2 regions of the Hahella sp. KA22 genome follow, and region 1 is predicted to be linked to the other one. Evidence: riboswitches for the same ligand, from Rfam matches in the RefSeq annotation. Region 1 holds a riboswitch; the other holds the start of a gene.
What was found. A riboswitch is a leader RNA that binds a small molecule or an ion and turns the genes downstream of it on or off. The one in region 1 is predicted to bind cobalamin.

Region 1 (5,355 bases):
CCGTGCGCTGCGCGCCAAACGCCAGTACGGCCAGTTTCTCCCGCGCCAGGTAGGCTTGCCGCGCCAGTCCCAGAATCACCCCTTTCGCCTGCGCCAGCGCGCGTTGGCTCAGAGTGGAGGCGGAGGTGTCCAGCAAGACGCAGTTCAGTGTGTCGCGACCCTGGCGACGGGGCTGATAACGTATTTCGCGCAACCCGTCGCCCCGGTTGTCGGGATGGACGAGCGTGGCGAACCAGTCCGGACGTGAGGACGGCGCCTGCCGGTTGAGTTGCGCGCGACCCGGGGCGGCGCCTTGTCGTTGTTCCGCGCCGCTGCGCTGTGTGTCGCGACGAGAGGACGGAGAACCTGGCGTTGGGATCTCGGGCAGTTGTGGCGTCACCGGCTTGTCCGCCGCCATCAGTTGCGGCGGCATGCCCCCCCAGTCACCGGAGGTTCCAGAGGACGAAGACGACGATCCCCCAGAGCCGCCTGTATTCCCGCCGCCTTGTGAGGGGGGCGAACCGCCAGAAGACGGCGGCGTATCCTGGTGATTGGCGCGATGGCTAAGCGCGAACGACCGGGTCGCCGCCACGTCTTCCACGCTGACCTCGTCGCGTCCGCTCCAGGCGGCATGGGCGATGGCGGCGCGGCGCCAGCAAATATCCGCGCGCACGCCTTCTACGCCAGCGGCGAGGCATTGGCTGGCGATATCCCGTTGTATATCTGAAGGGCAGAGAACCTGTGACAGGCGCCCGCGGGCGGCGGCGATGCGGGTTTGCAGATCTTGCTGAGCGTCGCGCCATTGCGCCAGATAGGCCTCGCGGTCCTGTTCGAAGGCCAGACGTCGCTCCACGATAGCCATGCGCTGTTCAACGTCGTAGGTTTCATCCAGAGTGACGGCGAGACCGAAACGGTCCTGTAACTGCGGTCGCAGTTCGCCTTCATCCGGGTTCATGGTGCCGATCAGAATAAACTGCGCCGGATGGCTGTGACTGAGGCCGTCCCGTTCGACAAAGTTCACGCCCGAGGCCGCCGTATCAAGCAGGGCGTCCACCAAGGGGTCGGGCAGCAGATTGACTTCATCGATATAAAGCACGCCGCCGTGAGCTTTGGCCAACAGGCCGGGATTAAACTGCACGCGTCGCTCGCCCATGGCCTGTTGCAGGTCAATGCTGCCGATCAGGCGTTCTTCAGACGCGCCCAGGGGCAGGGTGACGAACTTGTCCGCCGCCTCCGGCAATAAATCCGCCAGTCCCCGCGCCAGCGTCGACTTGGCGGAGCCGCGCGGACCGCTGATCAATACGCCCCCCAGATGAGGATTGATGGCGGCGAGCAATAACGCAGTTTTTAGCGGTTGCTGGCCGACAACCGCGGCGAATGGGTAGGCGGCGAGAGCTGGCGGGGCGGCGACGTCCATTGACTCAGCGCGCCTGCCGCGCGACGTCCTGGCTGCTCCAACGGCGCAGGAACCAGGCGCAGGCCAGTCCGACGATCACCCAGAACAGCGCGTTGGTCAGGGTGGCGGCGGTGATGAATTGATGATGCAGCATCTGTAGCGCCTGCAGAGCCTGTGGGTTGGCGGCGGCGAACTCCGGCGCATTGGCGTGCGGCGCGCCGACCAAATGCGGAATAATCAGCAGAGGCAGTCCGCCCAGCTTTTTCCATGCCGGTGCGAACGCCAGCAAGGCGAAACCGATCGCAGTAACCAGGGCGGTGGCGATCCACCACAACTGGCGATTTTCCAGTGCGGCGGCCTGCATGCCGGGAATCTCCGGCGGCAGTCCCAGGGCGGGAGCGACAAAGAAAACGCCATAGCCCGCCAGTCCCCATAATAATCCCGCGCCCCAGCCTGCGCCGCCTTTGCCGCTGAGTCTGGCGGCGGTCATACAGGCCAGCATGAGCGCACTGAAGCCGATTCCGGCGAGCACGTTGGCAAGCAGGGTGTACAGGGTGCGCTCCAGACCGTCCTCTGGCGCCCAGGCGTCTTCGCCATGGTGATGGCCGCCAGATTCCGCCGCGCCGTGATCGTGCTCATGGGAGTGATGGGCGCCCGTCGCCGCGTGCTGGTGCTCCGCCACGGCAACGGGCTCTGGCGCTTCATCGCCTTCGTAGGTTTCCGCCTCCAGAATAATGCTGGTGACCTGGGAGTGTTGTACGGCGCTCAACAGCCCGCCAGCCAACAGGCCAACCAGCAGCGACGCCAGGATAATACGCTGAATCAACATGTCTCTTCCTCATGCAATGCGGTGTGACGTCGCTATGCGCGCAAGCGCCGCACAAGAGGTGCGGCGTCAAGTTAGACAGGCGAACGTCTGGCCCTGGCAGGGCCTCAGAATTCAGTAACTGTTAGTGACAGGGGAAAGCAAACGCGTGCCGGGTGTCGTGAGCGGCGTTGTGAGCCGCATCCATGGACAGAAAGCCCACTGCGAACAGAATCAGTCCGCCGAAGCACATGGCGCCGATAAGTTGTAGCGCTGCGTTATTGGAAGCCAGCAATGGAAGAGAGAGATTTTTAGTTTGCATGATCTGCGCACCTACCCGTACGAACTGCAGTGGATAAAGCAAGGCCGGTCTCCGGGCTTACGAAAGGTCGAAGCATTTTCGACACAACATTTGCGCCTTCCCATGTCAAAACTGACGACACAGTGGCGTTGGCAAATTACTTTCGATTACCGTTGCGGGGGCAGCACTGGATTAGCATATTGCGCACCAGATTTCCCGATTATCTCGTGGTCGAGCACCTTGGTCAGCGGGATATGCTATTGGCTGAACCCAGGGGAAGTCAACAAGTTAGCGGGTTGCATTGAGCGCGGACCATGGTGAGAATAGGCCGCCTCATCATGAGCCTGGCGCATACTGACCAATGGATACATTGCTGATTCTTGTCCTCGCCCTGACTTTCGACGCCCTGTTGGGAGAACCGCGCCGGCTGCATCCTTTGGTTGGTTTCGGGCGTTACGCCGGTTGGGTGGAGGGAGCGATTCGCATCGCCGACTTCTCTTCCTCAGCAACCCGCGCGCTTGGCGCGGCGGCGGTGACTGCCGCGATTCTGCCCTGGGCGGCGCTCGCCTGGCTGGCGAACGCGTGGAGTGAGTCTTCCACCTGGGGACACATTATCTTTTCCGCCTTCGTGCTTTATCTCGCCATCGGTTGGCGCAGTCTGCTGGAGCATGTGCGTCAGGTCGCCGCGCCATTACGCAGGCATGACGCGGAGGCGGCGCGGCGCAGTCTATCCATGATCGTCAGTCGCGACACCGCCGAACTGGGGGAGGAGGAGATCGCCTCCGCCGCCACGGAATCCGCTCTTGAAAACGGCAACGACGCCATCTTCGCCGCCATCTTCTGGTTTCTGCTCGCCGGCGTTCCCGGCGTGGTGTTGTATCGCCTCAGCAATACCCTGGATGCAATGTGGGGCTATAAGAGCCCGCGTTATTTAAGTTTTGGCTGGGCGGCGGCGCGACTTGACGATGTGCTCAACTGGATTCCCGCCCGTCTGACCGCCTTCAGTTACGCCTGCTGCGGGGCCATGGACAGCGCCCTGCGATGCTGGCGCGCTCAGGGCGCGCAATGGAAAAGTCCCAATGCAGGGCCGGTCATGGCGGCGGGCGCGGGCGCGCTGCGGGTGCGGCTCGGCGGCGCGGCGACCTATCACGGCAGTCTGCAGCATCGGCCTTCACTGGGCTGCGGCGACGCCGCCACGGCGCAATCCATTGAGCGCGCCTGTGGACTGATCAATCGCTCTCTGGCGTTGTGGACGGCGACAGTGGCTTTGGGAGTGGGCGTGCTATGGCTGTGGGGAGCGGGTTGAATGAACGGGAGCGACTTTGATAACGGGGCCGGACACGTGGACCTTCAGGATGATGAGCCGGCTCCCGTCCATGGCGGCGATCTGGATAAATACAGCCGCCTGTATGGCGTTGCCGCCGCTGACTGGCTGGATTTATCCACCGGCGTCAGCCCTTTTCCATACCCGCTGACCAGCATTCCGGCAGAGGTGTTTCGACGTCTGCCTTATGCCGACCCGGCGTTGCAACAGGCCGCCAGCGTTTATTACGGGACGGATTCCCTGCTGGCGATTCCCGGCACGCAATGGGCGATTCAACATCTGCCCGCCTGCTGCGCCCCAGGTGTGGCGGCGCTGCCGGACGTCGGCTATCGCGAACATGAGCATCACTGGCGTCGTCAAGGCTTCAAAATTATTCATTACCCTGCAGGAGATCTGGCGGGAGCGGCGGCGCGTCTGGCGCAGACAGAAAACTTGCGCGCCCTGGTGGCGATTAATCCGAATAACCCCGCCGCCCGTAGGACGCCATTGGCGGCGCTACGTGAGTTGGCGCAGCGACTGCAGTCCACGGGCGCATTGATGGTGGTGGACGAAGCCTTCGCCGATGCGGAGACAGATTCCAGCCTGCTGGGCGAGACCCTGCCGGAAAACATTGTGGTGTTGCGCTCATTCGGCAAATTTTTCGGTTGGCCGGGAGTGCGATTGGGATTTGTGGCGGCGGCGCCTCACTGGCTGGCGGCATTGCAGCGCCGGCTTGGTCCCTGGGCGGTGAACAGCGCCGCGCAATATGTGGCGACTCGGGCGTTGCGCGATGAGGCTTGGATTACCGCTATGCGAGAAAAGCTCTCCTTGGTGAGCCGCGACCTGCAGGCGCTTATTCTGGCGCAGTCGGTATTCAAGAGGGCGCAGGATTGCCGGCGCACGCCGCTGTTTGTGTCCGTGTTGACGCCGACAGTGCAGGCTGAGCGGATTTTCGAACGTTGCGCGCAGCGGGGCGTGTTGATTCGCCTTTGGCGGGTGAATGCGGAGCTGGCGTATTTACGGTTTGGACTTTTTGATTTGGAGGACGCCGGTCTCGCAGGGAGACTGACCGCCGCCCTCGCTGACAGATAAGGCGACTCATGACGGACAGCGGCTATTCACCCGAAGAAAAACAGGCGGTGTATCGCGCGATTTACGAACGACGCGATATGCGTCATTTCCTGCCGGACCCGGTGGACGAAGCGACTTTGCAGCGTATTCTGCAAGCCGCCCATCACGCGCCCAGCGTGGGCTTCATGCAGCCCTGGCGTTTTATTCGCATCACCGAGCCCAGTCTGCGCCGGGATATCGCCGCCACGGTGGAGAAAGAGCGTCTGCTGACGGCGGAGGCGCTAGGCGAACGCGGCCAGGAGTTTATGCGCCTGAAAGTGGAGGGGGTGCGTGAGTGTCCGGTATTGCTGGTGGTGATGCTCACGGATCGCCGCGAAAAATATATTTTCGGTCGTCGCACCATGCCGGATATGGATCTGGCGTCCGCCAGCTGCGCGATCCAGAACCTCTGGCTGGCGGCCCGCTGTGAAGGGGTTGGCATGGGTTGGGTGTCGCTGTTC
Region 2 (5,355 bases), 410 kb from region 1:
CGTTCACCACCCGCTTGTCGTCAGGGTTAACCGGGTCCAGCTTTTGTAAAACCTGTTCTTCCATCGCCTCCTCCGCCAGGGCCGCGGGCTCTGGCACGCTGTCAGGGGCTCCCCCGGCGGCGGGGGCCGCAGCGGGAGAGGTGGAAACGGATGACTGTGGAGAAACAGCCGAGGATGTGGACACAGCAGGAATCGCCACCGCCAGAGGATCGTCCCAGTCCGACAAGGTCGCAGTCTGCTTCATCAGTTCGGTATTCATGGTCATAGCTCCTGGTTGTTATCGTCGCTTACTGACAGGCTTCGCAGTCCGGATCGAGAATCGAACAGAACTTCGGTTGCGGTTCCTGATTCTCAGTGTCGTCAACATCAGGTTTGGCGTTGTCGCTCTGGGACGCGCCGGAAGAAATTTTCTCCATTTGCGTGGCGCCGAGAGAGCGCAGGTAATAAGTCGTTTTCAGGCCGCGGGACCAGGCCAGTTTGTACAGGTTGTCCAGTTTTTTACCGGAAGGCTCCGCCATGTACAGGTTAAGGCTCTGCCCCTGATCAATCCATTTCTGGCGACGGGAGGCCGCTTCCACCAACCAGCGAGGATCGATCTCAAACGCGGTCAGGAACAACTGCTTCACGTCTTCTGGAATGCGATCGATCTGCGCAACGGAGCCATCAAAGTACTTGAGATCGTTGACCATAACGGAATCCCATAGATCCCGCGCCTTCAACTCCTGCACCAGCCAGGGGTTGATCACGGTGAACTCGCCGGACAGGTTGGATTTGACGAACAGGTTCTGATACGTCGGTTCAATGGACTGGGATACGCCGACAATGTTGGAAATCGTCGCCGTAGGCGCGATCGCCATGACATTGGAGTTACGCATGCCCTGCTTTTTCACCAGCTCGCGCACTGGCGTCCAGTCCAGACTGTGACCACGATCCAGCGTGCAGTATTCCGCGCCGCGCTCCTGCTCCAGACGATCCAGAGAATCGATAGGCAGAACGCCCTGATCCCACAGGGAACCTTCGTAGGTTTCATAGCGTCCGCGCTCTTTCGCCAGATTAGAAGAAGCAGTGATCGCAAAATAGCTGATCAGCTCCATGGACTGATCGGCGAAGCGCACTGCTTCGACGCTGCTATACGGCAGGCCAAGCTTGTACAGCGCATCCTGGAAGCCCATCAGGCCCATGCCCACAGGACGGTGACGCAGGTTGGCGTTACGCGCCTGGGGAACCGCGTAATAGTTGATGTCAATGACGTTATCCAGCATGCGCACTGCGGTATACACGGTGTTGCGCAGACGATCATGATCGATTTCGCCATTGCGAATGTGGTTGACCAGGTTGACCGAGCCCAGGTTACACACCGCAATTTCGTCCTGACTGGTGTTCAGCGTGATCTCCGTACACAGGTTCGAGGAGTGCACCACGCCAACGTGTTGCTGCGGCGAACGCAGGTTACAGGGGTCTTTGAAGGTCACCCAGGGATGGCCTGTTTCGAACAACATGGAGAGCATCTTGCGCCACAGATTCTGCGCAGGCACTTTCTTGAACAGGGTGATGGCGCCGCTTTCCACGAGGGATTCGTAGTGGGTATAGCGCGCTTCAAAAGCGGAGCCGTACAAATCGTGCAGATCCGGCGCATCGCTGGGTGAGAACAGCGTCCACTCCTTGTCCTCGAACACCCTCTTCATGAACAGGTCAGGAATCCAGTTGGCGGAGTTCATGTCATGGGTGCGGCGGCGTTCATCGCCAGTGTTTTTGCGCAGTTCCAGGAACTCTTCGATATCCAGGTGCCAGGACTCCAGATAAGCACACACGGCGCCTTTACGTTTGCCGCCCTGATTCACTGCCACGGCCGTGTCGTTCACAACCTTCAGGAACGGCACCACGCCCTGGGATTTACCATTAGTGCCTTTGATGTGGGAGCCCAGAGAGCGCACCGGCGTCCAGTCATTGCCCAGACCGCCCGCCCATTTGGACAGCAGCGCATTGTCCTTGATCGCGCCGTAAATACCCTCCAGGTCATCCGGCACAGTGGTCAGATAGCAGGATGACAATTGCGGACGGTTGGTGCCGGCATTGAACAGCGTCGGCGTGGAGCACATGTAATCAAAAGAGGACAACAAGTTGTAGAACTCAATCGCACGAGCGTTAGGGTCGTCTTCCTGCACCGACAGCCCCATGGCGACGCGCATGAAAAACGCCTGCGGCAATTCCAGGCGGGTCTCGCGCCAGTGAATGAAGTAACGATCGTAAAGGGTCTGTAGCCCCAAGTAGGTGAATTGACGATCACGCTCAGGCTTAAGCGCGGCGCCCAGTCGTTCCAGATCGAATTCCAGCAGACTTGGCGACAGCAATTCATGCTCCACGCAGCGTTCGATAATGGCGCGGAACGCAGACGGATACAGTTCCGCCATTTCAGTTTCCGTGGCGGACGCAGCGATATTCAGATAGCTCAGCGACTCTTCACGCAAACCGTCCAATAACAAACGGGCGCACACATAGGAATAGTTAGGTTCTTCTTCGATCAGAGGACGCGCCGCCATGACCAGCGCGGCGTTGACGTCTTTATGCTTAACGCCGTTGTACAGGTTCTTCAGTGCGCCCTGCAGCACTTTTTCCTCGCTGACGCCGTCCAGATCCGCACAGGCATCGCTGATCACTGTACGTAGACGTCCCATATTCAAAGGCGCTTCTGAGCCGTCAGTGAATTTCACATTGATATCGGGATGCGTCTCCCCTGCCTGTTCGCTTGGCGCAGGCGCGCGCTGACGGGCATGCTCTTCACGATACAGTACATAAGCGCGGGCCACTTTGTGGAAGCCGCCGCGCATCAGGCCTAACTCCACCAGATCCTGAATTTCTTCAATATGCACCGAACCGCCTTCCGGGCTGCGGCGGCGCAGGCGAGCCACGATATCTTTAACCAGTTTTTCTACGGAATCCCGCACACGGGGCGAACCGGACGCGGATTGTCCTTCCACCGCCAAAAACGCCTTGGTCACCGCCATGGCGATTTTTCGGTCGTCAAACGGCGCAGCCTGACCGGTGCGTTTGATCACCTGCAGCAGGGCGTTATGAGTGCGTGATTCGGATGAAACAGATGGGGAACTGGAGGCGCGCGCCTCACTGGGGGACGAAAAACTGCCGGTCATGGAATTGTCCTCTATCGCGTGTTCTGGCCGAACCTCCACGATTAGGGACATAAAGCGACGCGCAGACAGGACAAAAATCGCCTCGCACAAAGCGGCGCTTTATCATTACCCTGAGTCGCGAAGGCATGAATAACTTCAGCATGGCAGGTCTTCGGACTCGGGGGCGTTTACACGTTTTTGCGAACCTACGGCGACCGCTTCCCATCCACTTTCAGGACAGTGCGTGGGCGTTTCCGCCCGCGTCGCTTTCGTTCCCCCACACCGCTGCGCGTCAGTACCGGACTCTCACCGGATTCCCTCTTAGCACAACCTTTGAACAGGCGTGAACCATAGCTGAGGCACAATATATTGTTTTGAATACTAAAAGTAAATACTAGATGTAGAGGCAACGCCATACAGCAAAACCGTGGGCGTATGGGTTGAAATCAGGCCAGAATGACGGCGAATAAGAACTTTTTCAGTAGCGCCTGGACGCCTAATCCTATGAGTGTAAGAATAAAAATCTCTGAATAAGCATCCGCTTTGGTAATCAGCTTTAATGCAACCAGATAGAATCCAATCGCGAGAAGCAAACCAGGCAGCCCATAGACAAAGAGTCCAATCAAAGCCGCCGCAAGAACGATCAAGAATGCCTCAATAAACGCCAGCGAGACTTTCAGCAGCTTAGCCGCAGCGAACAGGCAAGCACTCTCGATCAGAACGCCAACGATTAGATTCAAATCCATGAGATTTCCCAAAAGGCGGCCATTCTATACAGTAAGCCGTCGCCGTCAATACAGCTAAACCACACTGACATCCCTAACGGCGACATTCACATATCCACGATTTTCATGGCGGTCGAGCAGCCGAAGTTTGCCAAACCTCATTGTCACCCCAAAAAATAAGCGGGTAATTACCTGAATTAAAAGCAGTTCAGGATACAAATCAGCTAAACTGCTAATAATTTTCTTCTTCGCATTAAGGACTGGATTTGCCTGAACGACGCCGCTTTTTCAAAGAAAAACTGACGCCTTATTTTGCGCCCCCCATGTGGTTGCACTGTCTTTTGTATGTGTTAACGCTGGGCGCGTACGAGCTGTTCTGGCATTACATGAATTGGCGCAAGTATCGGCTTATATCGGGAGATCCTATCTGGCCGCCGCTGCGCGGGCTGTTCTTTTACTTTTTTATTCCTGCTCTGGTTGGTAATCTCGCGCGCAGCTCCTCCTTGGCGGGCCGCTCAGATCCTTCGCTTGGCCCATGGACCAGCGCGCTCTATATTGCAGCAGTGATAACAGCCTCTACGCTCGCGGAGGCATTGCATCCTCTGTTTATTCTGTCCGCCTTTCCTTTTCTGACCTATTTGAACTGGCGGGCAAGATGGGTCAACCAGCAGTTCATAACAGCTTCGGCTCAGTCGGATGCAAGCGTCTCCGTAATCGTCGCCGGCTCGCCGCTGCAATCTGGCCACGACGTCCTCGTTTTCAGACCGTCTTTCCAGACTGTTAAAAGCTTTCGTTGGCTGGAGATTTTTACCTGTATCGCCGTGATTTGCATCGCTTTGACTTTCGCATTGGACGCCGGACGCCAGACCATTATTAAAGCTCGTCTAACCGAGGCCTTTAGTTTATTGGGAGGGGTCAGAGTAGACATGGCGGAAAAATACGCTTTCTCCGGCGTCTGGCCGGAGCGAGACAAACTGTATGCTTTGAGCGAGGTTGAGGCGGTTTATTTCCAGCCTGTTGAACTTGATGCTAGCGGAGCCTTGCACTTTACATTTTCTCCGCTCGCTGAAGAAACGCCTGGAACCATCAGCTTTCGATCCGTCGTCAGTAATCCTGATGGCGCATTGCGCACCCTGGGTTGGACATGCGCGTCAGCCCACTCGGGTCCACGCAAAGTCTACGGCGACGACAAAAGCTCGCTGCCTCCGGAGCAACTCCCCTATATCTGTAGAGGTTAAACCGTGATCCTTATTTCATCACCAAACTCAAATCTAAGCCAACTGTTGCGGCACTTGAACCATCAGGTTCAACAAGGGCTTTCTCTAGAACAGGCGCTGGCCCGACTGGAGCCTCTCCTGCCGGCTCACGCACAGCCCCAGGTTGAGCAACTGAAAAAAGTATTGCAGGGTGACGTCAGCCTACAAGCGACGCCTTATCAGGACAGTCCCTTCTACGACATAAGTCGACTCGCCGCCATCGTGCGCGCCAGAGGCGGCTCGCTA

Region 2: it holds a riboswitch for cobalamin, as region 1 does, so the genes downstream of both, EUZ85_RS01825 (ribonucleoside-diphosphate reductase subunit alpha) here and EUZ85_RS30950 (CbtB domain-containing protein) in region 1, are expected to answer to the same signal.

The regions. Positions count from the first base shown of each region.
Region 1 covers NZ_CP035490.1:6,949,363-6,954,717, reverse strand. Annotated here, with positions in the region: gene EUZ85_RS30960 (ATP-binding protein) at 1-1,396, opposite strand, end outside; gene EUZ85_RS30955 (CbtA family protein) at 1,401-2,204, opposite strand; gene EUZ85_RS30950 (CbtB domain-containing protein) at 2,326-2,502, opposite strand; cobalamin riboswitch at 2,527-2,739, opposite strand; gene cbiB (adenosylcobinamide-phosphate synthase CbiB) at 2,843-3,787, shown strand; gene cobD (threonine-phosphate decarboxylase CobD) at 3,788-4,876, shown strand; gene bluB (5,6-dimethylbenzimidazole synthase) at 4,885-5,355, shown strand, end outside.
Region 2 covers NZ_CP035490.1:396,328-401,682, forward strand. Annotated here, with positions in the region: gene EUZ85_RS01820 (ribonucleotide-diphosphate reductase subunit beta) at 1-259, opposite strand, end outside; gene EUZ85_RS01825 (ribonucleoside-diphosphate reductase subunit alpha) at 288-3,149, opposite strand; cobalamin riboswitch at 3,274-3,496, opposite strand; gene EUZ85_RS01830 (hypothetical protein) at 3,575-3,874, opposite strand; gene EUZ85_RS01835 (pilin) at 4,120-5,091, shown strand; gene EUZ85_RS01840 (type II secretion system F family protein) at 5,095-5,355, shown strand, end outside.